3 regions of the Peteryoungia algae genome follow, and region 3 is predicted to be linked to each of the others. Evidence: predicted binding sites of a transcription regulator. Region 3 holds the regulator's gene; each other region holds the start of a gene.
The links. Region 3 encodes LexA, which represses DNA repair genes until DNA is damaged. Its sites were predicted from a motif close to TGTTCNNNNTGTGTTCNG; they were not measured.

Region 1: the regulator LexA is predicted to act here: its motif matches at 7,764-7,781, upstream of recA (recombinase RecA).
Region 2: the regulator LexA is predicted to act here: its motif matches at 7,458-7,475, upstream of QTL56_RS20045 (PA0069 family radical SAM protein).

The regions. Positions count from the first base shown of each region.
Region 1 covers NZ_CP128477.1:1,142,962-1,153,214, forward strand. Annotated here, with positions in the region: gene QTL56_RS05770 (NADP-dependent isocitrate dehydrogenase) at 37-1,251, shown strand; gene QTL56_RS05775 (hypothetical protein) at 1,285-1,803, opposite strand; gene QTL56_RS05780 (SulP family inorganic anion transporter) at 1,968-3,605, shown strand; gene alaS (alanine--tRNA ligase) at 3,738-6,395, opposite strand; gene recA (recombinase RecA) at 6,549-7,637, opposite strand; gene QTL56_RS05795 (carbohydrate kinase family protein) at 7,880-8,824, shown strand; gene QTL56_RS05800 (pseudouridine-5'-phosphate glycosidase) at 8,853-9,779, shown strand; gene cckA (cell cycle histidine kinase CckA) at 9,870-10,253, opposite strand, start outside.
Region 2 covers NZ_CP128477.1:4,225,940-4,236,192, reverse strand. Annotated here, with positions in the region: gene QTL56_RS20090 (hypothetical protein) at 123-320, opposite strand; gene QTL56_RS20085 (S49 family peptidase) at 357-1,220, opposite strand; gene QTL56_RS20080 (tRNA1(Val) (adenine(37)-N6)-methyltransferase) at 1,314-2,090, opposite strand; gene QTL56_RS20075 (putative signal transducing protein) at 2,126-2,356, opposite strand; gene QTL56_RS20070 (polyprenyl synthetase family protein) at 2,483-3,499, shown strand; gene QTL56_RS20065 (tetratricopeptide repeat protein) at 3,619-5,430, shown strand; gene QTL56_RS20060 (4-(cytidine 5'-diphospho)-2-C-methyl-D-erythritol kinase) at 5,436-6,332, shown strand; gene moaB (molybdenum cofactor biosynthesis protein B) at 6,333-6,881, shown strand; gene QTL56_RS20050 (glycosyltransferase family protein) at 6,882-7,403, opposite strand; gene QTL56_RS20045 (PA0069 family radical SAM protein) at 7,534-8,691, shown strand; gene rnhB (ribonuclease HII) at 8,835-9,518, shown strand; gene QTL56_RS20035 (F0F1 ATP synthase subunit B) at 9,759-10,238, opposite strand; gene QTL56_RS20030 (F0F1 ATP synthase subunit B) at 10,244-10,253, opposite strand, start outside.
Region 3 covers NZ_CP128477.1:856,393-866,645, reverse strand. Annotated here, with positions in the region: gene kdsA (3-deoxy-8-phosphooctulonate synthase) at 1-213, opposite strand, end outside; gene QTL56_RS04450 (VOC family protein) at 210-1,103, opposite strand; gene QTL56_RS04445 (DUF1003 domain-containing protein) at 1,123-1,671, opposite strand; gene lexA (transcriptional repressor LexA) at 1,879-2,595, shown strand; gene QTL56_RS04435 (ComEC/Rec2 family competence protein) at 2,589-4,799, opposite strand; gene QTL56_RS04430 (hypothetical protein) at 4,995-5,243, shown strand; gene gltA (citrate synthase) at 5,340-6,629, shown strand; gene QTL56_RS04420 (peptidylprolyl isomerase) at 6,847-8,736, shown strand; gene trpD (anthranilate phosphoribosyltransferase) at 8,765-9,787, shown strand; gene trpC (indole-3-glycerol phosphate synthase TrpC) at 9,798-10,253, shown strand, end outside.

The DNA of each region.
Region 1 (10,253 bases), 290 kb from region 3:
GCTCGTCCCATAGGCACCAACCCCGCGAGGATATTCATGAGCAAGATCAAGGTAGCCAACCCGGTCGTCGATCTCGACGGCGACGAGATGACCCGCATTATCTGGCAGTTCATCAAGGACAAGCTGATCCTGCCCTACCTGGATCTCGACATCGAGTATTACGACCTTTCGGTCGAGAACCGCGACGCCACCAACGACCAGGTGACGGTCGATGCGGCCCACGCCATCAAGAAGCACGGCGTCGGCATCAAGTGCGCGACGATCACCCCGGACGAACAGCGCGTGAAGGAGTTCAACCTCAAGGAAATGTGGAAGAGCCCGAACGGCACGATCCGCAACATCCTCGGCGGCGTCATCTTCCGCGAACCGATCATCTGCAAGAACGTACCCCGCCTCGTTCCCGGCTGGACCAAGCCGATCGTCGTTGGCCGTCACGCCTTCGGCGACCAGTACAAGGCAACCGACTTCAAGTTCCCCGGCAAGGGCAAGCTGACGATCAAGTTCGTTGGCGAAGACGGCGAAGTGATCGAAAAGGAAGTTTACAACGCTCCTGGCGCCGGCGTTGCCATGGCGATGTACAACCTCGACGAATCGATCCGCGAATTCGCCCGCGCATCCATGATGTATGGCCTGATGCGCAAATGGCCGGTCTACCTGTCCACGAAGAATACCATTCTGAAGGCCTATGACGGCCGCTTCAAGGATATCTTCGAGGAAGTCTACCAGGCCGAATTCAAGGCGAAGTTCGAGGAAGCCGGCATTGTCTACGAACACCGCCTGATCGACGACATGGTCGCATCCGCGCTCAAGTGGTCCGGCGGCTACGTCTGGGCCTGCAAGAACTACGACGGTGACGTGCAGTCCGACACGGTTGCCCAGGGGTTTGGCTCGCTCGGCCTGATGACCTCGGTCCTGCTGTCGCCCGATGGCCGCACGGTCGAAGCCGAAGCTGCACACGGCACGGTCACACGCCATTATCGCCAGCACCAGAAGGGTCAGGAAACCTCGACCAACTCGATCGCCTCGATCTTCGCCTGGACCCGTGGCCTCGCCCACCGCGCCAAGCTCGACGACAATACGGCACTGGCAAATTTTGCCGCGACGCTCGAAAAGGTCTGCATCGACACCGTCGAGTCGGGCTTCATGACCAAGGATCTGGCGCTGCTCATCGGTCCCGATCAGCCGTGGCTCTCGACCACCGCCTTCCTAGACAAGGTCGATGAAAACCTCAAGAAGGCCATGGCCGCCTGATTGGCGCCCAAGGCTTGAAACTTCAGAACCCGGTCACGGCAACGTGGCCGGGTTTTCTGTCTCGGCAATGTCGTCCCCGGCATCGACGTCTTCAAAGCGCTTGCGGATCTCGGTCCCGAGGCGCCGGGCCGAAATATGGTAGCCGGACAGCGGCAGATCGTAACTCTCGAGACGATCGGGGTCGTCCTCGTCCAGGTAATCGATGTCAACCAGCCAGCGGCCATCGACACGGCGCTGGGCCAACTCGACCATCGAGGCCCAGGGGATCCGTCTCTCGGTCCTCAGATCGATCAGTTCCTCATTGTTGAGTTCGATCACCGGCCGCGTGGCGAGGACCAGATCTCGCCAGCCTTTGCGAAGCCCGAAGACGGCAAAGGCGATCAGCGCCAGATAGACGAGAACCATCAGGCTCGCCCAATCGCCGCCCAGAAGACTGGCCATCAGCCCGCCAATGGAAACTGACAAGAGAATGGCGGCCATGGCGGCCCAGAGAACCCCGAAGCCGCGGCGGGGATAGACGATCAGGGTCGGGTAGCTTGTCTCTGTTTTCATCATTGACCTCCATAGGGAAAATCATCCCCGGCGAATAGCCGGGACGAGGCCTGTCACACCGGCCTAATCCTTTAGCCCTGTTGTCAAACAGCGGGACTCAGGCTCCAATACTGCCAAAAGGCAACGGGGGATGCCGTGACAGGACACATGCCACCGAAAAAATCATGACCGAAGCCATCCTGCCGAAAACCGTCAGCGTTTTCAAAGAAGGATATGGTCCAGCCGGGTTCAAGGCCGATGCCCTGGCCGGCCTCACCGTGGCCATCGTCGCGCTGCCTCTGTCCATGGCGATCGCCATCGCCTCGGGCGTCACCCCGGACCGCGGCCTATACACCGCAATCATCGGCGGCTTCCTCGTATCCCTGCTTGGCGGCAGCCGCCACCAGATCGGCGGTCCGGCCGGTGCCTTCATCGTGCTCGTCAGTGCCACCGTTGCAAGCCACGGCATCGACGGCCTCATTCTGGCCACCGCGATGGCCGGCATGATGCTGATCGCCTGCGGGCTCCTGCGGATCGGAATTTACATCAAGTTCATCCCCTATCCCGTGACCGTCGGCTTCACGGCGGGCATCGCGGTGATCATCTTTGCCAGTCAGATCAGCGAATTGCTCGGCTTGCGCTTTCCCGGTGGAGAACCCGGCCCGCTGGCCGAGAAGCTATCTGCCATCGCGGCTGCCCTGCCCGGTTTTTCGCCGGCCGCAGCCGCCATGGCCGGGCTTACGGTCGGCGTCATTCTGCTGTTGCGCCGCTACCGCCCGTCCTGGCCCGGCCTGTTGATCGCGGTTGTCGTAGCCTCGGCTGCGTCCGCCGCTCTCGACCTTCCCGTCTCGACCATCGGATCCAAATTCGGCGGCATCCCCTCCGGCTTGCCGATGCCGGCGCTGCCGCATCTTTCGCTTGATCTCGCAATCGCCGTGCTTCCCGATGCCATCGCCTTTGCCTTGCTCGGCGCCATCGAGTCCCTGCTATCGGCCGTCGTCGCCGACGGCATGACAGGCCGCCGGCACCGATCCAACACCGAACTGGTGGGCCAGGGTGTGGCCAATATTGCCTCTGCCCTGTTCGGCGGCATCTGCGTGACCGGGACGATCGCCCGAACGGCGACCAATGTACGCGCCGGTGGCACCAGCCCGGTTTCCGGCATGCTGCATGCTGTCTTCCTGCTCGTCTTCATGCTGGTCGCAGCGCCGCTTGCCGCCTACATTCCGCTCGCAGCCCTTGCCGGCGTGCTGGCGGTCGTCTCCTGGAACATGGTGGAGAAATCGGCGATCGCGGCTCTGGTCCGCTCCTCGCGCGGCGAAACGCTGATACTCGCCGTCACCTTCCTGCTCGTCGTCTTCCGCGACCTGACGGAAGGCATTGTCGTGGGCTTCTCGCTGGCGGCCCTGCAGTTCATCCATCACATGTCGAGAAATGTCCGCATCACACCGGAAAAGGTCGAGAGCCCGCTGGAGGAAATGGACGCGGAAACAGTGACCTATCGACTGGACGGGGCCTTCTTCTTTGGCGCCGTGGCGGCCGCGAGCGCCGTTCTCGACAGGATTGCCGATGATCACCGCAATCTCGTCCTAGACTGCCACGGGATCCGTTTCATCGACACCTCGGGCGTCAATCTGCTTGCCGGCGTCATTCGCAAGGCCGTCCGGCAAGATGTGCAGGTCTATGTGATTTCGGATCGCCCGGAGATGCAGCAGATGCTGCTGCATCACGAGGTACCGGAACATGGGGTGCACTTCGTCCCTTCCTTCGATGAAGCCCGCCGGCAGATCGCAGAACGCGGGGGATCTAAGGATCCGTCATAGACGGATGTGCTGGGCGATCATTGCGCCCTCTCGCAGCATGTTCTGGAGCGCCAGCCAGCCAGTGCCCCAGCCAGCCAGTGCCCAGGCAAGCGGACAGGGGCCAGCGACACCGCCGGCCCCGTTTCCGTTTCTTCAGTTGAGCGCTGCCTCGACCGCGGCAATCGCCGCATCGGCCTCAGCACCATCCGGGCCGCCGGCCTGGGCCATGTCCGGCCGTCCGCCGCCACCCTTGCCGCCGAGTGCGGCAGAAGCGATACGCACGAGATCGACGGCGCTGAAACGATCGGTCAGGTCAGGTGTCACCGACACGACGGCGCTCGCCTTGCCGTCTTCGGCAACAGCAATCAGCAGGACAACGGCGGTTGCAAGCCCCGCCTTGGCCTCGTCCGCCATGCCCTTGAGGTCCTTCGCATCGATGCCGGCAAGCGTGCGACCGATGAAATTGACGCCATTGATCTGCTTCGGCGCATCGGCACCACCGGCGGCACCGCCACCCATGGCGAGTTTGCGCTTGGCATCCGCCAGCTCCTTTTCGAGCTTGCGGCGTTCCTCGACGAGCGCCTCGACGCGCGTGACGACATCCGTCGGCTGCACCTTCAGCGTCGATGCGAGCGTCTTTACCCGCTCGTCCTGCTCGGAAAGATAGGCACGAGCCGCCTCTCCGGTCAGCGCCTCGAGACGGCGCACGCCAGCACCCACTGTGCTTTCGCCGACCAGGCGCACAAGGCCGATATCGCCCGTTGCCGACACATGTGTTCCACCGCAGAGTTCGATCGAATAGGCCTTGCCAGCCTTGTCGCCGCGCAGCGCCGTGCCCATCGACACGACGCGGACTTCATCGCCGTATTTCTCGCCGAACAGCGCCATGGCGCCTTCTGCGATCGCGTCGTCGACCGCCATCAGGCGGGTCGTGACCGGCGAGTTCTGCAGAATGATCTCGTTGGCCATCTCCTCGACAACCTTCAGTTCCTCCGCCGAAATCGGCTTCGGATGCGAGATGTCGAAACGCAGGCGCTCAGGGGCAACCAGCGAGCCCTTCTGGGCCACATGGGTCCCGAGCACTTCGCGCAGAGCCTCATGCAGGAGGTGGGTTGCCGAATGGTTGGAACGCAGGCGCGAGCGGCGCGCGTGGTCGACGTTCAGCGTGACGGCCCCGCCAGCCTTGACGACGCCGTTCTGCACGGTCGCGACATGCACAAAGACGCCTTCGCCCTTCTTCTGGGTATCGGTGACATCAAGCGAGTATCCCTCGCCGACGATCTCGCCCGTATCCCCTGTCTGGCCACCCGATTCGCCGTAGAACGGCGTCTGGTTGACGACGATCTGTACCTGTTCGCCGGCGCTTGCGTGCTCGACGACCTTGCCATCCTTGACGACGGCGAGAACCTGGCCTTCGGCCGTCTCGGAACTGTAACCCAGGAATTCGGTCGCGCCGAACTTCTCCTTGAGCTCGAACCAGACGGTCTCGGTCGCCTTGTCGCCGGAGCCCGACCAGCTGGCGCGCGCTTCCGCCTTCTGGCGCTGCATGGCGTCATTGAAGCCGGTGAGGTCGACGCCGATACCACGACCGCGCAACGCATCCTGCGTCAGGTCGAGCGGGAAGCCATAGGTGTCGTAGAGCTTGAAGGCGGTTTCGCCGTCGAGGCTGTCACCATTGTCGAGGGTTGCCGTCGCATCCGACAGAAGCGTCAATCCGCGTTCCAGCGTCTTGCGGAAGCGGCTCTCCTCGAGCTTCAGCGTCTCGGAGATCAGCGATTCGGCACGGACCAGTTCCGGATAGGCGCGGCCCATCTGCTGCACGAGAACAGGCAGGAGCTTGTAGATGATCGGATCCTTCGCGCCGAGAAGCTGCGCATGGCGCATGGCGCGGCGCATGATGCGGCGAAGCACGTAGCCACGGCCCTCGTTCGACGGCAGCACGCCGTCGGCGATCAGGAAGGCCGACGAGCGCAGGTGGTCGGCGATGACCCGGTGGCTGGCGCGGCGCTCGCCCTCGGCCTTGACGCCGGTCAGGTCGACCGAAGCATCGATCAGCGCGCGGAAGAGGTCGATGTCGTAATTGTCGTGGCGCCCCTGCAGAAGCGCTGCGACACGCTCGAGGCCCATGCCGGTGTCGATCGACGGGCGCGGCAGATCGACCCGCTCGTCCTTGGTGATCTGCTCGTATTGCATGAAGACGAGGTTCCAGATCTCGATGAAGCGATCACCGTCTTCTTCGGGCGAGCCCGGAGGGCCACCCCAGATATGGTCGCCATGATCGTAGAAGATTTCCGAACACGGGCCACAGGGGCCGGTGTCACCCATGGCCCAGAAATTGTCACTGGTCTTGATGCGGATAATCTTGTCGTCCGAAAGACCGGCGATCTTCTTCCACAGGCCATGCGCCTCGTCATCCGTATGGTAGACGGTGACCAGCAGGCGGTTGCGGTCGATGCCGAATTCCTTGGTGATCAGGTTCCAGGCGAGCTCGATCGCGCGTTCTTTGAAATAGTCGCCGAACGAGAAATTGCCGAGCATTTCGAAGAAGGTATGGTGGCGCGCGGTGTATCCGACATTGTCGAGGTCGTTGTGCTTGCCGCCGGCGCGCACGCATTTCTGCGCGGTCGCGGCCGTCGTGTAGGGACGCTGCTCCAGTCCGGTAAAGACGTTCTTGAACTGCACCATGCCGGCATTGGTGAACATCAGCGTCGGATCGTTGCGCGGCACCAGCGGACTGGAGGAAACGACCTCGTGACCGTTCGTCTTGAAGTAGTCGAGAAAAGTCGACCGGATGTCGTTTACACCGCTCATGTCACGCCCTTCATTCAGGCCGGGAAGCCGGCCAATTTGCAAAATCAATGGCTTTTATCGCCCGGCTTCCTCCCTGTCCAGCAGCCGCAACGAAAACCGGCCGCGTCTCCAGGGAAACGCGGCCGACAAATATCACAAAGGTGGACGACTGGCTTACGCGTCGTCGGCACCATCGCCGTCATTGGCGTCAGGCCCACCGTTCTGCAGGAATTTTTCCGCGATCAGACCGGCATTCTGGCGCAGCGCCATCTCGATCTCCTGGGCCATTGCCGGGTTGTCACGCAGGAACAGCTTGGCATTTTCACGCCCCTGACCGAGACGCTGGCTATTGTAGGAGAACCAGGCGCCCGCCTTCTCGACGATACCAGCCTTGACCCCGAGATCAACGAGTTCGCCGGTCTTGGAGACGCCTTCGCCATACATGATGTCGAATTCGACCTGCTTGAAGGGAGGTGCCATCTTGTTCTTGACGACCTTGACGCGGGTCTGGTTGCCGACAACCTCTTCGCGATCCTTGACCGCACCGATGCGGCGGATATCGAGACGAACCGAGGCATAGAACTTCAGTGCGTTACCGCCGGTCGTGGTTTCCGGCGAACCGAACATGACGCCGATCTTCATGCGGATCTGGTTGATGAAGATCACCATCGTCTTCGACTTGGAGATCGAAGCGGTGAGCTTGCGCAGCGCCTGGCTCATCAGGCGGGCCTGCATGCCAGGCAGGCTATCGCCCATTTCGCCCTCGATTTCGGCGCGCGGGGTCAGCGCTGCGACCGAATCGACGACCAGCACGTCGATCGCACCGGAACGGACAAGCGTGTCAGTGATTTCAAGCGCCTGTTCACCGGTATCCGGCTGCGAGATCAGCAGGTTCTGCAGGTCGACACCCAGCTTTCGGGCATAGACCGGATCGAGCGCATGCTCGGCGTCGACGAAGGCGCAGATGCCGCCCTTCTTCTGGGCTTCGGCAATTGTCTGCAGCGCCAGCGTCGTCTTGCCCGAGCTTTCCGGCCCGTAAATTTCAACGATGCGGCCCTTCGGCAGGCCGCCAATGCCGAGCGCGATGTCGAGGCTGAGCGACCCCGTCGAGACCGTCTCGACTTCGACCACGCTCTCGTTCGCGCCGAGCTTCATGATCGAGCCCTTGCCGAACGACCGTTCGATCTGCGAGAGCGCCGCCTCCAATGCCTTGCTTTTATCCACCAATTTGTCCTCTACAAGCCGCAAAGAATTCTGTGCCATTCGATCCACCTTTAGGTTATTGAGGCCGCATAGGCAATGAAGCCGCCGATGAGCAACATGTACCCTTTTTGTTCTTGTTTTGCAAGTCTCCGCGAAGCAATTGATATAACATCGTTTTTGAACTCATGTTCGAAATATGTTCCGCGCGGGGCATCGACGTCGCGACAATGCCCTGTCGGGACCGTCGACAGAGCGGGCCTGCCGATTTCGATTCGTGAAATCCGGGCCGCGGAGAGGTGCACATGACCGTCGATATCCTGGCAATCGGTGGCGCGCATATCGACCGCCGCGCACGCATCCTGGGGGATACAAAGCCCGGCGCCAGCAATCCCGGCGCATGGTTCGAGGAAGCCGGCGGCGGGGTTTTCAATGCAGCCTGCAATCTCTCGCGTCTCGGTCGTGCCGTCCGCCTGATTGCTCCCCGGGGGGGCGATGCGGCCGGCCAGATGGTGGCTGACGCGGCCAGCCGCGCCGGCCTTGAAGACCAGCCGGTGATGTTCCTGGATCGGGCGACCCCGAGCTACACAGCCATTCTGGAGCGCGACGGCAATCTGGTCATCGCGCTGGCCGACATGGCCTTGTATGACGCTTTCACGGCACGGCGGCTGAAGGCGCGATCGCTGCGCGACAGCCTGGCGCTCGCGGGCCACGTCCTCACCGATGCGAACCTGCCGGCAGACACCCTGACCACGCTCGCGGCGTCCTGCCATGCGGCCGGAAAGGGCATATCCGCCATCGCCATTTCACCGGCGAAGGTCATCAAGTTCCGGGCAGCCCTGCCCCATCTCAGCCATCTCTTCATGAACGGAGCCGAGGCCGAGGCGATTGCCGGCGAGCGGCCCGAAGGACCGGAAGACTGGCCGGCTCTGCTGCGCGCCAGGGGCCTCCGAGGCGGGACTGTGACCAGCGGCAGCGGTCCCACGATCGCCTTCGATCCCGACGGCATGGCGCTGATCGAACCCTTGCCGCTGGAAAAAATCGCCGATGTGACCGGTGCAGGCGATGCCTTTGCAGCCGGCTTCCTCGATGCGCGCCTGACCGGCGCATCTCTCGCTGAAGCCTTGCGACACGGCACCGCCAGTGCCGCGATCACCCTCGCATCATTGAACGCAACCGACGAAAACCTGTCGCAGGAGCGGCTGGCAAGCCAGTTGGCACTTGTCCCAGCCGCCCGTTTCCTGTCATGAGAACCTGAATTTCAAGCGGAAGCCCCCCATGACCCGTTCCATCTCTCCTCTCCTGCCGATCACCTATTCGAGTGAAGTCAGCGCCGCAAAGCAGCGCGGCGCCCCGATCGTGGCACTCGAATCGACCATCATCACCCATGGCATGCCCTATCCCGGCAATCTGCAAATGGCCCGCAGCGTCGAGGACATCGTCCGCCAGCAGGGCGCGGTTCCCGCGACCATCGCCGTCATCAAGGGCGTGCTGCATATCGGCCTCGAGCCGGCAGAGCTGGAAGCGCTGGCGCAGATGGAGCATGTCATGAAGCTCTCGCGCGCCGATCTGGCCTTCGCGATCGCCGAGCGCCGCAACGGAGCGACGACCGTCGCTGCGACCATGATCGCCGCCTATCGCGCCGGCATCCATGTTTTCGCCACCGGTGGCATCGGCGGCGTGCATCGCGGCGCGGAAGAGACCTTCGACATTTCAGCCGACCTGGAAGAGCTCGCCCGCACCGCGGTCATCGTCGTCTCGGCCGGCCCGAAGGCCATTCTCGACATTCCGAAGACGCTGGAAGTGCTCGAAACACGCGGCGTTCCCGTTGTCACGTTCGACAGCGAGGACTTCCCGGCCTTCTGGTCGCGCAGCTCCGGCCTCAAGAGCGTGCTCAACCTGCAGAGCCCGGCAGCCATCGCGAATTTCCAGAAGATGCGGGATCAGCTCGGCATCGACGGCGGTATGCTCATCGCCAATCCGGTTCCGGAATCCGACGAGATCCCACGCGAAGAGATGGAGATCTACATCAGCCGCGCACTTGCAAATGCCGAGCGCGACGAGATCGCCGGCAAGCAGGTCACCCCCTATCTGCTCGACAACATCTTCCACCTGACAGGTGGACGTTCGCTCAAGACCAATATCGCACTCGTCGAAAACAATGCGCGCCTCGCCGCCGAGATCGCCGTCGCCATGAACGGCTGACAGTCGAGATCACCCGAGAAAAAGAAGAACCCGCCGGAGCGATCCGGCGGGTTCTTTCATTCCGCGATAGTCCATAGGCTGTGGAAGTCCTCAGCCTTCGCCATCCAGCATTTCGCGCACGGCGACGGCGAGCTGCTTCAACGAGAATGGCTTGGGCAGGAAGCCGAACTTGGCATCCGCCGGCAGATTGCGGGCAAACGCGTCCTCGGCGTAGCCCGACACGAAAATGAACTTCAGGTCCGGATATGTCTTGCGCAGTTCGGTGAGCAGGGTGGGGCCGTCCATCTCGGGCATCACGACGTCGGAGACGACGATGTCCACCGCCCCGTTGAGTTCGTCCATGATGTCGAGTGCCTCGACGCCGGAACCAGCCTCATGCACGGTGTAGCCACGCGTCTCCAGCATGCGCTTGCCGCCGCGCCGCACCGCCTCCTCGTCTTCAACGAGCAGGACCACGGCCGACTTGCCCGTCAG
Region 2 (10,253 bases), 1.0 Mb from region 3:
CACTGTATGACAGCGACTTAAAAGCACCATCTCGAAAATTGTTCCCTCCAACACATCGAGAGATCGAATTTTTCGTCAGAACACCCCGGGCAAGTGGATCCCGTGCGACAAGCAGGTCGCGGTCAAATCTCATCGTCCGCGCGGCGGGGTCGATACTCGCCCGTTTCCGGGTCCTGAATGAGCGTGCCAATGGCCTCGTTCTGACGCTCCTTTTCTTCGGCGCGCGATTTCGCCGCCAGCTTTTCCGCATCAGCGACAAACCGGCGGTAGAGCAACCAGGCGCCACCGACCAGAATCGTCAGAAATATCAGCTGCGCCATGTCCCCTCGCCCATCCGCCTTCGAATCGCGCTTCGGTCAGAGACCGTAGCGGCCCCATAGTGCCTTTTCCTCAAGCGTCTCTGCAAGACCGGCGACGGCCTGAACCGCGATCTGGTCAACCGACCCGAAGGCACCAATACCGGGGGCGCGGCGGCCGAAGAGACCTTTTTGCGCGCCGATGAGTTCGAGCCGGGCATCCTTGCCATAGCGTGTCTTGATCTCCTCGCGCATGCCGCCGAGGCGATCGACAAGCCCGAGATCCAGCCCCTTGCGACCGGTCCAGAACAGGCCCGAGAACAAGGTCGGGTCGTCGGCGAGCAACGCGCCACGGCGCGCCTTGACCATGTCGATGAAGATCTCGTGGATCTCCAGCTGGAGGGTCTTCAGATATTCAATGTCGCTTTCCTTCTCCGGCTGGAAGGGATCGAGAATCACCTTGTTTTCGCCTGCGGTATAGACGCGGCGTTCAACACCGATTTTCTTGAGGAGTTCGGGAAAACCGAAGCCACCGGAAACGACGCCGATCGAGCCGACGATGGAGGTTGCGTCAGCAATGATCTCGTCGCCGGCGATGGCGATCATGTAGCCGCCGGAGGCCGCGACGTCCTCGATGAAGACGAGCACGTGCTTGTTCTTCTCTTCGGCAAGCGCCCGGATACGGTCGTAGATCATGCGCGACTGGACGGGAGAGCCGCCGGGCGAATTGATCGAGAGTGCCACGGCCGGGCTGTCCTTCATGGAGAAGGCCTTTTCCAGCTGACCGGCGATCGAGGAGAGATTCAATGCGGGGCGAAAGCGCGAACCGCCGCTCATGATCGGCCCGTGCAGCCTGACGACCGGAATGACGACGCCCTTCCTCTGGAAGCGCTTGGGAACCAGCCGTTTCAGAAAGTCTGCCATTGTCGCGTTTCAACTCCTTACGATCTTCAATCTGAGACGAGATGTAAGGAGCCAAGGGCCGAACACAATGGTTCCGGCGAAAAATCAAAGCTCTCAACGCAAACGCGAATAACCGGCGCGACCGTTGTTCAGGCTGTCCACAAGGGGCGCGAAGGCATGACTGTCAGGTCGGTCATGCATCAGGAGAGGCGCGCGCATCTGCAGACGGGCGCGCGATCCCTTGACACCCGTCACGAGGATCCGGGTGGCATTTTCCCCTTCGCGTGGATGGATCGCCGTGATCTCGAGGCCGCCGAAGCGACGACCGCAGGCGGCGATGATTTCGGCAATCGACTGGGGCCGCGCGATCAGGGAAAGCTGGCCGCCGGACATCGCAATTGCGGCCGCCGTGCGTATCCAGCTTTCGAACAGGTTCTCCGTCATCGCATGGGCCTCGGCCTTCAGGACATCCGGCGTCCTTCGATCACCGGGATCGTTGAAGGGCGGGTTCATGATGACATGGTGGAAGGTGTTATCGACGAGGCCGGCTGCCACCCGTGCATGGCCCGTCAAGGTGACATCCGTCTCCAGCACTTCGGCGCGCGTCGCCAATTCGGCATTGTCTTGCAAAGCGAGGCTCTTGCGCGCGAAACCCGCCATATCCGGAGAGCGCTCGACGAGAACCACGCTGGCCTTTGGCAGGCGCGAGGCAACAGCGAGACCGGCTGCACCGGCTCCGGCGCCGAGATCGGCGACACGGACCACACGGTTGTCGGCGACGAGCGAGGCGAGCAACATGGCGTCCATGCCGGCACGATGGCCATGGCCGGCCGGCTGCACGAGATGGAACCGCCCCCGGTGAAAGGCGTCAACGCTTTCCTGGACGGTCATGTCGGCGTTGCTGTCAGACGCTTCGACCATGGCGCTCACATATCGTGGTCGCGCAGTTCCGCACCGAGGCCGGCATCGGTGAGGATGCGGCGGGCCTGATCGATGCAATCGGCATCGACCAACAGGCGCCGCTGGAGCATTCCGAGCGACCCTTCCAGGATGCTCATCGACTGATCGGCGATCATCGAGGCGATGCCGGCGTCGCGCATCAGGCTTTCGGCGAAAGACAGCAGGACGACGTCGTTGCTGCGAATGATCTCATGCATCGAATTCAGAACTCACTGTTAACGGGTAAAACCGTGTTCCAGCCGCCAGCCGAGGCAATTCGCCCCTTGCCGTGGCCTTCCCGGCTTTTTATTGTCGGCGACCAAACTGAACAGGAGTCCGGTGCGTTGGGCGTAGTCATACCGCTTGAGGAAAGCAAAAACAAACAGGCATCCGTCAAGCCTCTGGTGGACCTGACGAAAAGCGGCATGGAGCGCGTCAACCAGCTGATCCTGTCGAAGGCCGGCTCTGATGTGCAGATGATTCCGGAGGTGGCCAACCACCTGATCTCGTCCGGCGGCAAACGCCTGCGCCCCATGCTGACGCTCGCGACCGCTGCGATGTTCGGCTATGAAGGGGATCACCACATCAAGCTCGCGACCTCGGTCGAATTCATGCATACGGCAACGCTTCTGCATGATGACGTGGTGGACGAAAGCGATCTTCGCCGCGGCAAGTCCACGGCCCGCACCATCTGGGGCAATCAGGCAAGCGTGCTGGTCGGCGACTTCCTGCTCGGCCAGGCGTTTCGCATGATGGTCGAGGTCGGATCGATCGACGCGCTCGACGTTCTCTCGACGGCGGCCTGTGTGATTGCCGAAGGCGAGGTGCTGCAGCTTTCCGTCGCCAAGAACATGGAAACGACGGAAGATGACTATCTCGCCGTCATTCGCGCCAAGACGGCAGCGCTCTTTGCGGCAGCAGCCGAAGTCGGCCCGATCGTCGCCGGCACCGACCGGGCGACCCGCAGCGCACTGAAATCCTATGGCATGAATCTCGGCCTTGCCTTCCAGCTGGTCGACGATGTGCTGGACTACGGCGGCAAGGCTGCCGAAACCGGCAAGAATGTCGGCGACGATTTCCGCGAAGGCAAGATCACGCTGCCGGTCATCCTCTCCTACCGCCGGGGCACGGCTGCCGATCGCCAATTCTGGAAAGAGTCGATCGAAGGCGGCCAGAACGACGATGTCAGGCTGGAAAAGGCACTCGGCCTGATCAGCAAGTATGGCGCCCTTTCGGATACGATCCAGCGGGCGCAACATTATGGCACGATCGCGCGGGACGCTCTTGCCCCGTTGCCGGAAACGCCATGGAAGAGCGCCCTGAACGACGTGATCGATTTCTGCATTTCCCGTGTGAATTGACGCAGATCCCGTGATCGCCTTGCGGGGCTGCTTCAAAAAAGCCATTCTGTCCATGAATCATTGCTGATTGCCCGGTCCCGGGCATCAGCGATCGAACCCCGGTTCTTGAAAGGCTCGTCATGCGGCAAAGCCCCGCCCTTCGCACTCTCGCCAGCACAGCGCTGGCGCTGCTCCTGAGCGTCTCGCACGGACAGTTCGCGTCAGCCTCCTCTGCCCCAGATCAGGCCGGCTCGGAGAGCTTCGACATCCAGGGCGTCGATTCCTACGCCGGCGCATTCCTGGCCGCGCGCACGGCAGAGACTGACCGCGACTATCCGAATGCGGTGAAGTTCTACAAGAAGGCGCTGGAATTCACCCCGAATGAACTCGAACTGCAACAGCGACTGATGATCGCGCTGTTCATGAACGGGGAGTTCGACGAAGGGGCCGACCTCGCCAAGACGCTGGAAAGCGATCCGGCCGTCGAGCGGGTGACCTCGGTCGCGCTCGGCTTCCGGGCCATCCGGGATGGCGACTATTCGGATGCCCTGAAGCACTTCAAGTATGAAGGCCCGAACGATCTCGACCGGCTGATGAACCAGCTTCTCATTGCCTGGGCCATGGTCGGCGACGGCAAGGGCAAGGAAGCGCTGAAGCTCGTGCAAGAGCTCGACGGCCCCAGCTGGTACGGCATCTTCCGCAACTACAATGCCGGCGTCATCGCCGCGCAGACCGGCGACATCGATGCCGCCCGCAAGGCGCTCACGGACACGGTGACGGACCGCAACGGCGGGGCGACAGCTCCTGACACATTCGCCCGGGCAGTCATGGCGCTCTCCACACTCGAAGCTGGTGCCGGCAACAAGCAGAAGGCGCTTGATGCGCTGGCGGCCGGCGATGAACTGATCACCAATTTTGCACCGTTCAAGGCGCTGCGTGACGAGATCGAGGCCGGACGCCAACCGGATCCCATCGTCGCCAATGCCGTACAGGGTGCGGCCGGCGTGCTCTTCTCGATCGGCGGGGCCCTCAATCGCGAAGGCGCCGAAGACACTGTCATGCTCTATCTCCAGCTCTCGCATGCGCTGGACAAGGATGCGGCCGACACACTGGTTCTGCTCGGCGGCATTGCCGAAAATGCCAAGCAGCCGGAAAAGGCGATCGCCTTCTACCGGCAGGTGCCCGAGACCTCGCCGATGCGGCGCATTTCCGAGCTGCAGCTCGGCCTGACGCTGGCGGAGACCGGCAAGGTGAAGGAAGCGCGCGAACACCTTCAGGGACTGATTGCTTCCGACCCGAATGATGTCCGCAGTTATCTGGCCTATGGCAGCGTGTTGTCCGATTCCAAGGACTACGGCGCGATGGCCGACAATTACGACAAGGCCATCGAGATCATCGGCCAGACGCCGGCGCGGAACCACTGGTCGGTCTACTTCCAGCGCGGCATCGCCTATGAACGGCTGAAGAAGTGGGACAAGGCGGAGCCGAACTTCAGCAAGGCGCTGGAACTCAATCCCGACCAGCCGCAGGTTCTCAATTATCTCGGCTATTCCTGGGTCGACATGAACCGCAATCTTCAGGAAGGCCTGGAGATGATCAAGAAGGCCGTCGAACTGCGCCCCGATGACGGCTACATCGTCGATTCGCTCGGCTGGGCCTATTATCGCCTCGGCCGTTTCGATGAGGCGGTGGTGGAACTGGAACGGGCGATCGAGCTGCGCGCAGGCGACGCGACGATCAACGACCATCTGGGCGACGCCTATTGGCGCGTGGGCCGCAAACTGGAAGCCACGTATCAGTGGAAGCGTGCGCTGGCATCCGAGCCTGAAGAGGCAGAGGTGCCGAAGATCCAGGCCAAGATCAACAAGGGCCTGCCGCCGATCGAATCGGATGCGGCCAAGGTCGAGGCCAATCCGGCCGAAGAGCCCAAGAAAGACGACAAGAAGACCTGATCCGCATGAAGCCTGTTGCAGAGCACCGGCCGGAGCGCGTCATCGAGACTGCCCCGGCCAAGATCAACCTCGCTCTGCATGTGACGGGCCGACGGGCCGACGGCTATCATCTGCTGGACAGTCTCGTCACTTTTGCCGAGGACGGGGACGAATTGGCGTTCGAGGCTTCGCAGAAGGACGAATTCCGTCTTCTCGGTCGCTTCGGCGGCGAACTCTCCGGTGACGACAACATGGTCTTGAAGGCACGCGACCTGCTGCGGGCAGCGCTTGCCGACGCCGGTCAGCCGCACGGGCCCGTCTCGATTACCCTCGACAAGAGCCTGCCGATCGCTTCGGGCATCGGCGGCGGGTCGGCGGATGCGGCTGCGACCTTTCGGGGATTGCTCAGGCTCTGGAAGGCGGAGCTGCCGCAGGCGACGCTGCAACAGATCGCATTGCAGCTCGGGGCCGACGTGCCGATGTGTCTCGCCTCGGTGCCACTGCGTGCGCGGGGGATCGGCGAAACCATCGAGAAGGTGGCAATGCCTTCCGTGCCGCTGGTGCTGGTCAACCCGCTGAAGCCGGTGTCCACGCCGGATATCTTCCGGAACCTGACGCGGCGCGACAATCCCCCCATTGGCGAGGTCCCGGGCGTCATCGATGTTACGGACTGGCTGCGTTCGCTCGCGCCCCTGCGCAATGATCTGCAGCCGGTGGCGGAAGCGCTGGTGCCCGAGATTGCAGAGGCCTGCGATCTTCTGGGCCAAAGCCTTGCCGGTATCGCGCGCATGTCAGGCTCCGGAGCCACCTGTTTCGGGCTCTACGAGACCGAGGCTGGCGCCATGAAGGCGGCGCTCGCGCTTTCCGCCTATCGGCCGAACTGGTATGTGCTCTTGACGCGCACCGTTCCGGGAGAGGCCTGAATGAGCCGAATCGACGAAAACCGCCCCTTCATTCCCGTCGGCATCGCCGTGCTGACGGTATCCGACACGCGTGGCCACGCCGACGACAAGTCGGGCGATACGCTGGTGGGGCGGATCGAGGAGGCCGGCCATCGTCTGATTGCACGCGCCATCGTGAAGGACGACAGGCTGGCGATCCGCGATCAGGTCGAGGCCTGGACCAAGCAGAGCGAAATCGACGTGGTGATCACCACGGGTGGGACCGGCTTTACGGGCCGTGACGTGACGCCTGAAGCGCTGGAGCCCCTGTTCGAGAAGCGCATGGACGGCTTCTCGGAAGTCTTTCACCGGATTTCCTACGACAAGATCGGGACGTCGACGATCCAGTCGCGAGCGACCGGCGGCGTGGCCAACGCTACATTCATCTTCGTCCTGCCGGGCTCTCCCGGCGCCTGCAAGGATGCCTGGGACGGCATCATCAAGCTGCAACTCGACTATCGGCACATGCCCTGCAATTTCGTGGAGATCATGCCGCGGCTGGACGAACATCTGAGACGCGGCCAGAACTGATCAGCGGCGTGCTTCACGGGCGACCCAGGAAGGAATGATCTCGGAAGCGAGACGGCGGGGCTTGTGGCCTCTGGCCAGTTGCAGCAGTTCCCTGCCCTCACCCGCCAGACCAAGGGCCTGACGCTTCGGGATCAGCAGGCCGTTTTCCAGAAGCTGACGGCTGCGCGTCAGACGGCGATAGAAAGGCAGCCGGTACCGGCGCGCTTCGGAAAACCTGGCCGGCGCCTTGTTGAGGGCGACATATTCCGCGACTTCATCCACCCAGCCGAGGCCCAGACGGGCACCGGGCTCGATCAGCAGCAGCCATTCGCCACGCGCCGTCGCCAGCAATTCCTTCATGTCCCATTGCTGGTAAAAGCGGCAACCGGCCGCATCCGCAACGATGGATGAACCATCGCGCGAGCCGTGATCCAGCACGATGACGTCGCTGACAAGACCTTCCACCGCACCCGCCACCAGCACCGACAAGGTCTGTGCGAGTTCGGGCTCCTGATCGTGGCATTCCATGATGACTGTCAGCATTGCCTATATCTACCGCATTGCACAAAGTTTTGCCACAGTCAGTTTTCTCAAGTTTGTTCTTGCATTGTTCTCTTTTCCGCGGTAGGAATATAGTCATTGAGCGGGGTCGCCAAACCCGTGAGGAGCAAACATGAACGAGCTGTCTCTTGCGAGCCAGGCTGCCTTCCAGCCTGGCAATACGGCAGATATTGCCGATGCGCTGATGAGCGCCTCCGGAATGCGGATCGAGATCGACCGTCGGCGCGGCCGTGCGGCCGGGATCAACCCGGCCGGTCGGTTCGAGACCCAGGAGCGTGTTGCCTTCGACGATGGCTGGCAGACGCTCGAAGACATGCCGCCCTTCAAGACAGAGGTGCAGGTCGAAAAGCCCCGCACGGTGATCACCCGCAACGACTCGCCCGATATCCCCTTCGACCGCTCGATCAATCCCTACCGGGGCTGCGAGCATGGCTGCATCTACTGCTTCGCCCGGCCGACGCACAGCTATATGGGCTTGTCTGCCGGTCTCGACTTCGAGGCCAAGCTGTTTGCCAAGCCGGATGCGCCGCGGCTGCTGGAACGCGAGCTGTCGAAGCCGGGTTACAAGGTTAAGCCGATCGCGATCGGCACCAATACCGATCCCTATCAGCCGATCGAGCGGGAATGGCGCATCATGCGGCAGATCCTCGAAGTGCTGGACAAGGCGAACCATCCCGTCGTGATCGTCACGAAGTCCTCTCTCATCCTGCGGGATCTCGACATTCTGGCGTCGATGGCAAAGCGTGGTCTGGCCAAGGTCGGCATTTCCGTGACGACGCTTGACCGGAAGCTGGCGCGGACCATGGAGCCGAGAGCCTCGACGCCAGCCAAGCGGCTTGAGGCGATCAAGGCTCTGTCTGAGGCCGGCATTCCCGTTGCGGTGATGATGGCGCCGGTTATTCCGGCTCTCAACGACCACGAGATCGAGCGTATTCTCGACAGCGGCAAGGCCGCCGGCGCTTCCGAGGCGAGTTATGTTCTTTTGCGCCTGCCGCTGGAGGTGAGCCCGCTGTTTCGTGACTGGCTGCTGCAGAACTATCCTGACCGCTATCGGCATGTGATGTCGCTGGTGCGCTCCATGCGCGACGGCAAGGATTACGACGCCGAGTTCGGCAAGCGGATGAAGGGGGCCGGTCCCTATGCCTGGCAGATCAGCCGCCGGTTCGAAATGGCGACCAAACGGCTCGGCCTGATGCGCCGCAGCCTGCAGCTTCGGGAAGACATGTTCGTTTCGCCCAACAGCGACGGAGTGCAGCTCTCGCTGCTCTGACACTGTTTGATTTTTTCAGTTCCGGTGCTGTTGTCCGCCGCCTCGCACCGGATGTTGTCCCTGGTAAGCCGCCCCTGTCGCCATGATCGGCGATCGGGACCGGGGACTTGCAGGAGGTCGGGTGCGCGTGCGATTTCAGCCGCATGAAAAAGCGCACGCCACCCGATTCTCCTGGCCTCTTTCCCGACCTGCCGCTTGTGCCGGACTTCTCGCTGGAGAACCGGGCCAGGAAGCGTTTGCTGTGGCCGGTGGCCGGCACGGACGAGGCCGGCCGAGGGCCACTGGCCGGCCCTGTGGTGGCGGCCGCCGTCATTCTCGATCCGAAGCGCATTCCCGAGGGCCTGAACGATTCGAAGAAGCTGTCCGCCGCCCAGCGCGAAGTGCTGTATGAGCGGATCCTTTCCCTGGCCACCGTCTCCATCGCCTCCTCATCGCCGAAACGGATCGACATCATTGACATCCGCAAAGCCAGCCTCGATGCCATGCGACGGGCCGTCGCCGGTCTGGGCCTCGAGGCACGCCATGTCCTGGCCGACGGGCGCGATGTTCCCATGGGGCTTACCTGTACCGGCGAAGCGGTGGTGAAGGGCGATGCGCGTTCGGTCTCGATCGCAGCCGCCTCGATCATCGCCAAGGTCATGCGCGATCGCATGATGGTACGGGCCGGCATCGTCTATCCTGATTATGGCTTCGAAGTTCATGCCGGCTACGGCACCGACCGTCATCGTACCGCCCTCGTCACACACGGCCCCTGTCCGCTGCACCGCATGAGCTTTCGCCCCCTCAAGGCGACAGTGATCGATGAAGCGGGTCCCCAGCGCGACTGACTCAGCATCCGGCCTGCAGCTGCAAGAGGATAGCCTGAACCCTCATGGACGATCTTCGGTCGAGCAGACCGTCGGCATCCGTACAGGTGGGCGGCAGCCGCCTGCGCCAAGCACGTCCAGTGCAAGAGACGAAAGCCGGAAGGTTTTCATCCCTTGTCCTCGCAAACGAAAACGCCCCGACCGGGCGAACCGATCGGGGCGTCAATAATCAGACTGCCTTCGCAGGCTTGTCGGCCGAACTCAGTTCAGACGCGACTTAACCTCTGCAACAGAGGCCTTGAACAGCGTCTGCTGAACACCCTCGTCGGCCTTCTTGGCAAGCACCTTCTCGGCAGCGGCAATCGCGAGATCGACGGCCGCAGCGCGAACGGCGTTCACGGCTTCGGTTTCGGCCTGCTTGATCTTCTGCTCGGAAAGCGCGTTGCGGCGGGTCACGAATTCCTCGGTCTTCTGCTTGGCTTCAGCCGTGAGGGCTGCGGCCTCGCGCTCGGCTGCAGCAACGATCGAGGCTGCCTCGGCTTCGGCTTCCTTGCGCTTGCGCTGATATTCGGCCAGCACGTGCTGGGCCTCTTCGCGCAGGCGCTTGGCTTCGGCGAGTTCGTCGCGGATCTTGTCCGCGCGCTCGTCGAGGGCCTTGGCCATCATGCCCGGAACCTTCAGGTAGGCCACGAGAACGAGAAACAGGATGAGACCAACGAATGCCCAAAATGTTGCGTCCATGGTGCTCAGGCTCCC
Region 3 (10,253 bases):
GGTGCGGTTCGCCTTGTCGTAAGAGGATTTGTAGACGAGCCCGAGCCCGAGTTCGCGGCACAACTCGACGAGTTGCCCCGCGATCATGAAGGCATGGTCACGGCTTTCCATCTGGCAGGGGCCGGCGATCAAGGCGAAGCGGATTTTTTGTGAGAAGACAGCCTTGCCGGCGCCTTCGCCAACCACGACTTCCGAATTGGGAGAAATGCTCATTTCAACTCCTCGAAGGCAAAGGTGACGCCCTGGCCCTTTTCCGGCGCGACAACCAGCCGCGCGCCCGTTTTGTGATAGCCGACGCCATTAGCAGCGAGGCAGGCTTCTGTCACGCCGAGATCGGCGACGGCGACCACCACGGCCGCGCCCAGGAGACCGCGTTCCAGATGCCTGGAATCCAGACCGTAATGGGCCGAACACCCTTCGGAGGTCAGGACGTCAACCGAGGCATTGGATGCCTCGATCGCCATGCCGAAGGAATGCGCCGTGACGTCGCGCTGATCGAGCACCATTTCCAGCAGATACTGGAAATCACTCGGATTTTCCTCGACCAGGACGATTCGCCGAAGACCGGCGGCACCATTGGCGTGCACGACCAAGTCACCGCGATCCGCCGGTATCGGATTTACGCGTTCACAGGCGAAGCCGAAGAAATCAGGCGAACGCAGGTCGGCTGCAAAGGCGAGCCGGAAAGCCCCCTCCGCCGATCGCCCATCAGGGAATCGGAACTGCCGCGAAAATTCGAGAACGGGCCCGCCGCTCTGTCCCTCATCGCGATACCGTCTATCATCTGCAGTTGCATCGTCCGTCTTCACGACGATGGCCGAGAGGCCTTCGCCACGGCGAAAGCGGAAGGCGAGATCGCGTGCGACAAACACATTGCCGATGCGTGCAGCCTCAAGGCAGCCTTCTCGGCTGCCGACGGCCAGGGGCTCCAGATAGGTATCATCTGCAAAAAAGACGCAGGCGTTCTCGGTCCCAAATGGATGGCGGGCATCGGCCGCAACCGTGAAGCCGAGGCGGCTCATCCGATCGCGGGAGGTTTCGAGATCCACGACCGGGAGGACGAGATGATCGATGGCGCGGGGGGACGTGATGGGATTGGACATATTTCTCTCGAGTTCTGCGTCAGATTTGGGAATTGCGCGGCTGGATTGAAAGGGTTTCGAGCGTCTGGCGCAATGCGTCGATTTGCTGCCGCGCTTCGCGCAATTCCTTGAGTACCTGTTCGTCGATCTTGTGATGAAGGGCCAAAACCTCGATCTCTGCCTTGAGGTTGATCTCATAATCCTTTGCCGCCATGAACCGATCGCGCTCGGCCTGGCGGTTCTGGCTCATCATGATGATCGGGGCCTGGATCGCGGCCAGCATGGACAGGAGAAGGTTGAGGAAGATGAACGGATAAGGGTCGAGGGAGCGGGTCGCCAGAACCACGGTGTTGAGAACCACCCAGGCTACGAAGAGCACCATGAAGGCGATGATGAAGCCCCAGGAGCCACCCACCCTCGCAATGCCGTCTGCCAATCGTTGACCGACGGTCGCATGGGCCAGGAATTCCTCGCCGGCGTTGGTCGAAACCGTGCGGCGCTCCCGAGCCCGCTTCAGCACCTTCTTTTCCGCAGAAGACAGATCGGCTTGCGTCTTCCCCAAAACGAGATTTTCAATGTCCTTGAGCATTCGTCTTATTCCCCGAGAAAGGTCCGCTGGGCTTTGAAAGTATCCGCTCTTTGCATTGCAGCGGTACAAAATCGGACTGTTTCAAGACCTGCACATCAGGCCATCGCATTTTCTCACCGGCTCTTCACGAAAATTTATCCCCTTGCGGAACACAAATGGAACAGATAGTGTCTGTTCTGTATTTGTTTCACCTTAGGGGCACCGCATATGCTGACGCGCAAGCAACAGGAACTGCTTCTCTTCATCCACGAGCGGATGAAAGAATCGGGCGTCCCGCCTTCCTTCGACGAGATGAAGGACGCGCTGGATCTCGCATCGAAATCCGGCATCCATCGGCTGATCACGGCGCTCGAGGAACGCGGCTTCATCCGCCGGTTGCCGAATCGAGCTCGCGCCCTTGAGGTTATCAAACTGCCGGAAGCCTATTCTCCGAGCATGCAGCCCCGTCGCGGTTTTGCCCCGAGCGTGATCGAAGGCAGTCTTGGCAAGGCACCGCCAGCGCCAACACTCACCAAGCAGCCGGTTGAAGACAGGAGTTCTTCCATCTCGGTTCCCGTCATGGGCCGTATCGCGGCTGGCGTACCGATCTCTGCAATCCAGAACAATACGCATGACATTACCGTGCCGGCCGAGATGATCGGCTCCGGTGATCACTACGCCCTCGAGGTGAAGGGCGATTCGATGATCGAAGCCGGGATCCTCGACGGTGATACCGTCATCATCCGCAATGCGTCCAACGCCAATCCGGGGGACATCATCGTGGCGCTCGTCGACGACGAGGAAGCAACATTGAAGCGGTTCCGCCGGCGTGGCGCGTCGATCGCGCTGGAGGCCGCCAATCCGGCCTATGAAACGCGAATCTTCCCGCCGGATCGGGTCAAGATCCAGGGCAAGCTGGTCGGCCTCATCCGCCGGTATCACTGAGCGTCAGCTGTCGGCGACAGTTGTTGCGCCGTTGTCCGGCTTTCTGATGCTTGGGGGATGGTGTGTTCGTCTGCCGCCGATGCCGTGCGCCAGTCGTAGAGGCGGTGTTGCGTCCACGGTCTCGGCTTCCCCTCGAAAGATGTTCTGATCACCAGGTGCTGCGGCGCGTCTGCAAGGCCGGAAATTTCGACAGCGCCGGTGGCCCTGAGGCTGCTTTGCGACAGAAGCGCCGCACCCGAGCGGCAGGCGGTCAATCGCGTGCGAGCCGCCAGAACGACGACATCGGCAAGGTCGCAGCCAACCCCGACCAGGTCGGGACGGTCGAGGGTCATCAGCAATTTCCCCGTGTCCATCCGGGCGACACAGGCCTGCTTGATGCAGGTGAACCGGTCCATCCTGGCAGATTTGGTCAATTGATCGAGAAGCGTTGCAGCAGCCGATCGCTGCGCTGCGCTCCAGGTCTCTCCGGTTCGCCAGTCAGGTGGCGCTGGCAATTCGCCAATCGTAAGCATTTGGGGCGGCATCGTCGTCTCGACATCCAGCACCGGTCGCCATTGATCGAAGATGAAGGCCGGCGGCCGAGTTCGGTTGATAGCGAGGGTCCGTGCGGCGCCGTCACCGCTCCAGAGCGCCACTAGTCTCGCATCCTCGCTGATCATCAGTTCACCGGGTTCCTGTCTCGGCCCAAGCCATGTCGCAACGAGCGTCACCGCGATCAGGACGGTTCCTGCATGTCTGAGACTGCTGCGAAACAGCGTCAGCAGGAGCATGCCGGTGATCGTTCCGAGCATGAACCAGCCGGGTAGGCGCGGAAAGACGTAACCTCCACCCCAGCCGGCAACCATGTAGGCGACATGCAGAACCAGTTCGAGCCCCTGCCCCATGATCCAGAAGAAGGGTGCATCAAGGCCGAAGGGCATGAGCAGCATGGCAATGAAGCCTGCCGGCATGACCACCAGCGAAATCAGCGGCATGGCGGCGAGGTTGGCTTCAAGTCCATGGGTCGACAGGCGGTGAAAATGGGTGATGGCAAAGATTGCGGTGGCCAGTCCGCCGATCAGGGATGTCGCCAGAGTACCGCCGATGAGTTTTCCGCCGCCCGCAGCAACGCGCAGGCCGAGTGACCGCATCGGCGGCAGCATGGCCCGTGGCCTGGAGCGCCAGCCGGCATAGCCGGCGATCAGGCCTGCAGTGGCCGCAAAGGACATCTGGAAACTCGGCCCCATCACAGCTGAAGGCTGTACGACAAGAATGGCTGTTGCAGCCAGGGCCAGGTTGCGCAGGCTGACGGCCGGACGGTCGAAGAGAACTGCAGCCAGCATGATGGCGGTCATCAGATAGGCACGCAGCGCAGAGACCTGATAGCCGGAAATGAGCACATAGCCGGTCGTGGCAATCAACGCGCCCGCAGCCGCGATCTTCTTGATCGGATATCGCTCGGCCAGCGCCGGCACGAGGCTGAGCAGACCGCGCAGGCCGACGAAAAATATGCCGGCGGCGAGGGCCATGTTGAGACCCGAGATTGCGGTGATATGGGCAAGGCCCGAAGCCCGAAGCGCCTCGGTCGCCGCGGTCGACATGGAGCGACGCTCTCCCGTGATGATCGAGGCGGCAAAGGCGCCAGGATCGCCTGGAATGACGGAGCGGATGCGATTCGAGATCCGGTCCCGCAGGGAGAACAATGCCGCATCGAAGCGCGCGACCAACCCGGCTCCATTATCCTCTCCGGCCAGTTTCGCCTGAGGCGGACCGAGAAAGAAACCGACAGCGCCGATGCCGGAGAAATAGCTTTGAAAGGCAAAGTCGTTCAGACCGGGCAAGGCGGGACCCGACGGTGGCGAGAGCCGCGCCCGCCCGCTGAGCCAGTCGCCGATCGCAGCCGGTGCATGTTTGCTGCGTGCCAGCAGAGTGACCCTTTCAGGCGGCCGCCGCACGGTAGGCTCCACCGTCCCCGTCAGCCTCAGCGTATAGCGCCACTCGCCGGCCGCGCCTTGCTCCCTGCGCTCGACGATACCAGTCACGGTGGTGACGAGCGGCTGGTCGATGATGACGGTCGAAACGCGCCTCGCCTCCCACTCCGCAAGCAGCATGCCGACGACAGCAAGGCAGGCGCTCCAGAGAATCAGATTTGACGCCGTGTCCCGCGCCGATCGCGACAGCGCAAACAGGAGAGCAAGCACAAGCGGAGCAAGGACCGGCGCCAAGGGTGGACTCGACAAAGAAAACCAGATTGCAGCGCCGGCACCGAGGCACACCGGGACAAAGTGGAAGAAATGCCCGTAACTGATCTCCTCCATGAGGCGCTCGCGAACATAGTCGCGGACGCGACGCAAAACGGTTGAAATCGAAAGGTGGAAACCGGAGGCTGTCCGACGAGTTGCGGTGGACCAGGAAGGCGGATGAAGCACAGGGCGACGAGCCGGCAGCAGACCGGATCGAATGTCTGGTTCCCCCTGTTTTTCCGCCACTTCGACCATTGCGCTCGCTCGGCCGGATCCACACCATCCAAGGCCAAGATAAGGCAAAACGAAAAACAATCAAAGCTTGCAGAGCCTGGTGATTCTGCCGCCTATCCGAGCCGCAAACGACAAGAACCGATCGGTTCGATTGTTGCCGATTTCGCGATGCACAATTTGCCCTTTGGATAGCTTGGCATTAACTTCGGTATCATATAGCTAACATCAACACGCTTAACCGATGGCGGCTTTTTCGAGACGCCTTCCCGCCAATACCGGAGGATCAGCATGACGGACAAAAGCGCTTCTTTGCAACTTGGGGACAAGACGGTCGACCTGAGCGTCAAGGCCGGCACGATCGGCCCTGACGTCATCGACATCGCCGCCCTTTACAAGCACACGGGCACGTTCACCTACGATCCGGGCTTCACGTCCACGGCATCCTGCGAATCCAAGATCACCTATATCGACGGCGACGAAGGCACGCTTCTGCATCGCGGTTATCCCATCGAGCAGCTTGCCGAAAAGGGCGACTTCCTGGAAGTCTGCTACCTTCTTCTCTACGGCGAACTGCCGACGGCAGCGCAGAAGAAGGACTTCGATTATCGCGTCACGCATCACACGATGGTGCACGAGCAGATGAGCAAGTTCTTCTCCGGCTATCGCCGCGACGCCCATCCGATGGCCGTCATGGTCGGCACGGTCGGTGCGCTCTCCGCCTTCTATCACGACTCGACCGACATCACCGATCCGCACCAGCGGATGGTCGCCTCGCTGCGCATGATCGCCAAGATGCCGACAATTGCGGCCATGGCCTACAAATATCACATCGGCCAGCCTTTCGTGTATCCGAAGAACGACCTCGATTATGCGTCGAACTTCCTGCGCATGTGCTTTGCCGTACCCTGCGAAGAATACCAGGCGAATCCGGTTCTGGCCCGTGCCATGGACCGCATCTTCATCCTGCATGCCGATCATGAGCAGAATGCCTCGACCTCGACCGTGCGTCTGGCCGGTTCCTCGGGCGCCAATCCGTTCGCCTGCATCGCGGCCGGCATCGCCTGCCTCTGGGGCCCAGCCCATGGCGGCGCCAACGAGGCGGCCCTCAACATGCTGATGGAAATCGGCTCGGTCGACCGCATTCCCGAATACATCGCCAAGGCCAAAGACAAGAATGATCCGTTCCGGCTCATGGGCTTCGGCCACCGGGTCTACAAGAACTACGATCCGCGCGCCAAGATCATGCAGAAGACCATGTACGAGGTCCTCGAAGCCACCGGCCATGCCGACGATCCGCTGATGAAGGTCGCGCTCGAACTCGAGAAGATCGCGCTCAACGATCCCTATTTCATCGAGAAGAAGCTCTACCCGAACGTCGACTTCTACTCGGGCATCACGCTGCGTGCGCTCGGATTCCCGACGACCATGTTCACCGTTCTGTTTGCGCTCGCCCGCACCGTCGGCTGGATCGCGCAGTGGAACGAGATGATCGAAGATCCGCAGCAGCGCATCGGTCGCCCGCGCCAGCTCTATACCGGTGAGCCGCAGCGGGACTACAAGGCACTTTCGGAACGCTGAGGCGCCCGTTATCATCGCGATCAAGAAGGCCGGCTCTGTCCGGCCTTTTTTCGTTTCGGTTGGCTGATTGTCTGTCCGGCGGGCCCAAAGCGGTCAAACTCCGCGTGATGGCTGCGCATTTCGCACCCTGATGCCTTCATTTCCCGAGAGCTTTGTTCTAAGGAAGTCAACCTGCTTCGTCCCACACGAAGAATTACAATGAGGTTCATGCGTCCCGATGCTCGTCGTCTTGAGAAAAGCTTCCCAAACCCTGTTCGCCAAGATCCTGCTTGTCCTGCTCGTCGCCTCCTTCGGCGTCTGGGGCGTATCGGCATCGCTGTTCAGCAACACGTCCGATACCGTTGTCGCCGTCGGAGACCAGACGGTTTCGTCGAGCGACTTTGCCTTCGCCTATCAGCGGCAGGTGTCGGACATGAGCAGCCGGTTCGGCATGCAGCTCACCACCGAGCAGGCGCGAGCCTTCGGCATCGAGGCACAGGTGTTTTCGCAGCTCGCAGCCGGCGCAGCCCTCGATCAGCTCGCCACAGACATGAACCTCGGGCTTTCGCAGGATCGACTGGCGCAGCTGATCGCCGATGATCCGGCCTTCAAGAATGCAGCCGGCAGCTTCGACCGTGGCCTGTTCTCCTCTCGCCTGCGCAGTGCGGGCCTGCGTGAAGACGACTACATCCAGGAACGCTCCAAGGTCGCGATCCGCAGCCAGATCGTCGATGCCACTGCGGACGGCTTCGTCGCTCCCAAGGTGCTCATCGATGCGATCAAGTCCTATCGTTACGAGAACCGTGACATCAATTATCTGCTGCTGACCAATGCCAATATAGAGCCGGTCAAGGCACCCGACGACGCGACGCTCGCTGCCTGGTTCGACACGACAAAGTCGGGCTATCGGGCTCCGGAATATCGCAGCTTCAACTATGTGAAGCTCGAGCCTGCCGACATCGCGGACACGTCTGCGATCACCGACGAACAGATCCGCGAAGATTACGAACGCCGGAAGGCGACCTACGAAATCGCGGGCACGCGCACCATCGAGCAGCTGTCCTTCGAAAATCGTGAAGTTGCGGATGCCGCCCTTTCGGAACTTCAGAACGGCACTAGCTTCGACCAGCTGGTTAGCGATCAGGGCAAGACTGCGGGCGACGTGCTGCTGGGCGAATTCACCCGCGACCGCCTGCCCGATCCGGCCCTTGCGGAAGCGGCCTTCGCCGTCACGACGGAAGGTGGCACCACCCCCGTAGTCGACGGGGCGCTCGGACCGGTGATCCTCCGCATCAGCAACATCAAGGATGGACGCACCCAGAGCCTTGACGAGGTGAAGGAAGAGATCCGCACTGCGCTTGCCGAAGCCGCTGCGATCGCCGATATCACCACCGTGCACGACCAGTTCGAAGACCTGCGCGCCGGCGGTTCGACGCTGAAGGAAGCCGCAGACCAGCTCAGGCTCAAGACTGCGACCATCACCGACATCGACCGCCGCGGCCTCGACAATCGCGAAACGGAAATTGCGGGCATTCCGGAGCGTGACAAGCTGCTGACGGAAGTCTTCCGCACCGACATCGGTATCGAAGCTCTTCCGGTCAATCTCGGCAACAATGGCTTCATCTGGTTCGATGTCACCGATATCAAGCCGGAACGTGACCGGGAACTTGCCGAAGTGCGCGAAAAGGCCGTGGCTGACTGGACGGCCGAACAGCAGCGCATTGCGCTCGGCGCCCTCGCCGAGAGCCTGCGCAAGCGGATCGCCGACGGCGGCAAGCTGGAGGATATCGCGTCCGAACTCGGCATCGCCGTCGAAAGCAAGGCCGGCATTACCCGCCGCAGTGAAGATGCCGTTCTTGGGCCGGCAGCCGTCACAGCCGCCTTCTCGGGCCCGCAGGGCACGGTCGCGACCGCGTCGGGCGCCGATCCCTCGACGCAGATCCTGCTTTCGGTCACGGCTGTCCGCGATCAGCCGACCGGCGGCGTCCCGCTGAGCGAGGACCAGCAGATCGGCCAGCTGGCCAATGCGGCCGGAGACGACATTCTCGACCAGATGGTGAGCCAGCTGCAAGCGGAATACGGCGTGGTCTTCAATCAGGCGTTGGCCCAGCAGGCCATCGTTCGATAAACGCAGACCATCAAGGGGGAGCTGTGTCATGTCCGGGTTGAAACCCTTCATCGCCAAGATCGCTGCGCGCCAGCCACTGACGCGACAGGAAGCAAGCGACGCATTCGAAATCCTGATGTCGGGCGAAGCCAGCATGGCGCAAGTCGGCGGCTTCCTGATGGGCTTGCGTGTGCGCGGCGAGACCGTCGACGAAATCGCCGGCGCTGTGTCCATCATGCGGCAGAAGATGGTTCCGGTGGATGCGCCTGAAGACGCAATCGACATCGTCGGAACCGGCGGCGACGGCACCAACACCTACAATATCTCCACGCTGGCAGCGCTGATCGTCGCCGGTGCGGGGGTTCCGGTCGCCAAGCACGGCAACCGAGCGCTCAGCTCGAAATCCGGCACCGCCGATGCGCTCTCGCAGCTCGGAGTGAAACTCGACATCGAGCCTGACCTGATCTCGCGCTGCATTCGGGAGGCCGGGATCGGCTTTATGTTCGCACAGCTGCATCATCCGGCCATGCGCCATGTCGGACCCGCCCGTGTCGAACTGGGCGCCCGCACCATCTTCAATATTGTCGGCCCGCTTTCGAGCCCGGCACGGGTCAAGAAACAGCTTTTCGGCGTCTATTCGCCGGAATGGCTCATCCCCGGGGCTGAAGCCTTGCGGGACCTCGGGCTGACCAGTGCCTGGGTCGTTCATGGCAGCGGCCTCGACGAAATCACCACGACCGGTCCGAGCCATGTGGCGGAACTCAAGGATGGCGACATCCGAAGCTTCGAGCTCTCCCCCGACGATTTCGGTGTCGAAACCGTGTCACTCGATGCCATCCGCGGTGGCGATGGCGCGGTGAATGCGGCGGCCCTCCGGGACGTGCTCGGCGGGGCCAAGACAGCCTATCGCGACGTGGCACTGTGCAACGCGGCCGCGTCACTCATCGTCGCCGGCAAGGCACAGGACGTGACCGAGGGCATGCATCTCGCCAGCCAGTCACTCGATACCGGCAGTGCTGCACGCGCACTCGAAACGCTGGTCACCATTTCCAATTCCGCCACTCAGGGCTAAGCTCCAGACCATGACCGACATCCTGAAGCGCATAGAGACATACAAGCGGGAAGAAATCGCGGCGGCAAAGGCTGCCGTTTCGCTCGCCGAACTCAAGGACCGGGTCGCGGCCCAGGACGCGCCGCGCGGTTTTCATGATGCGCTTCTGCACGCCCGGAACGAAGGCCGCTTCGGCCTGATCGCCGAGATAAAGAAGGCAAGTCCATCCAAGGGCTTGATCCGACCGGATTTTGATCCGCCATTGCTCGCTGCGGCCTATGAGGCCGGCGGCGCAACCTGCCTCTCGGTGCTCACGGATACGCCGAGCTTTCAGGGCGCCCCGGAGTTTCTGACGGCGGCGCGCAAGGCCTGCAGCCTGCCGGCCCTGCGCAAGGACTTCATGTTCGACGCCTATCAGGTCTATGAAGCGCGCGCCTGGGGCGGCGACTGCATCTTGCTCATCATGGCCTCGCTGTCGGACGGCGAA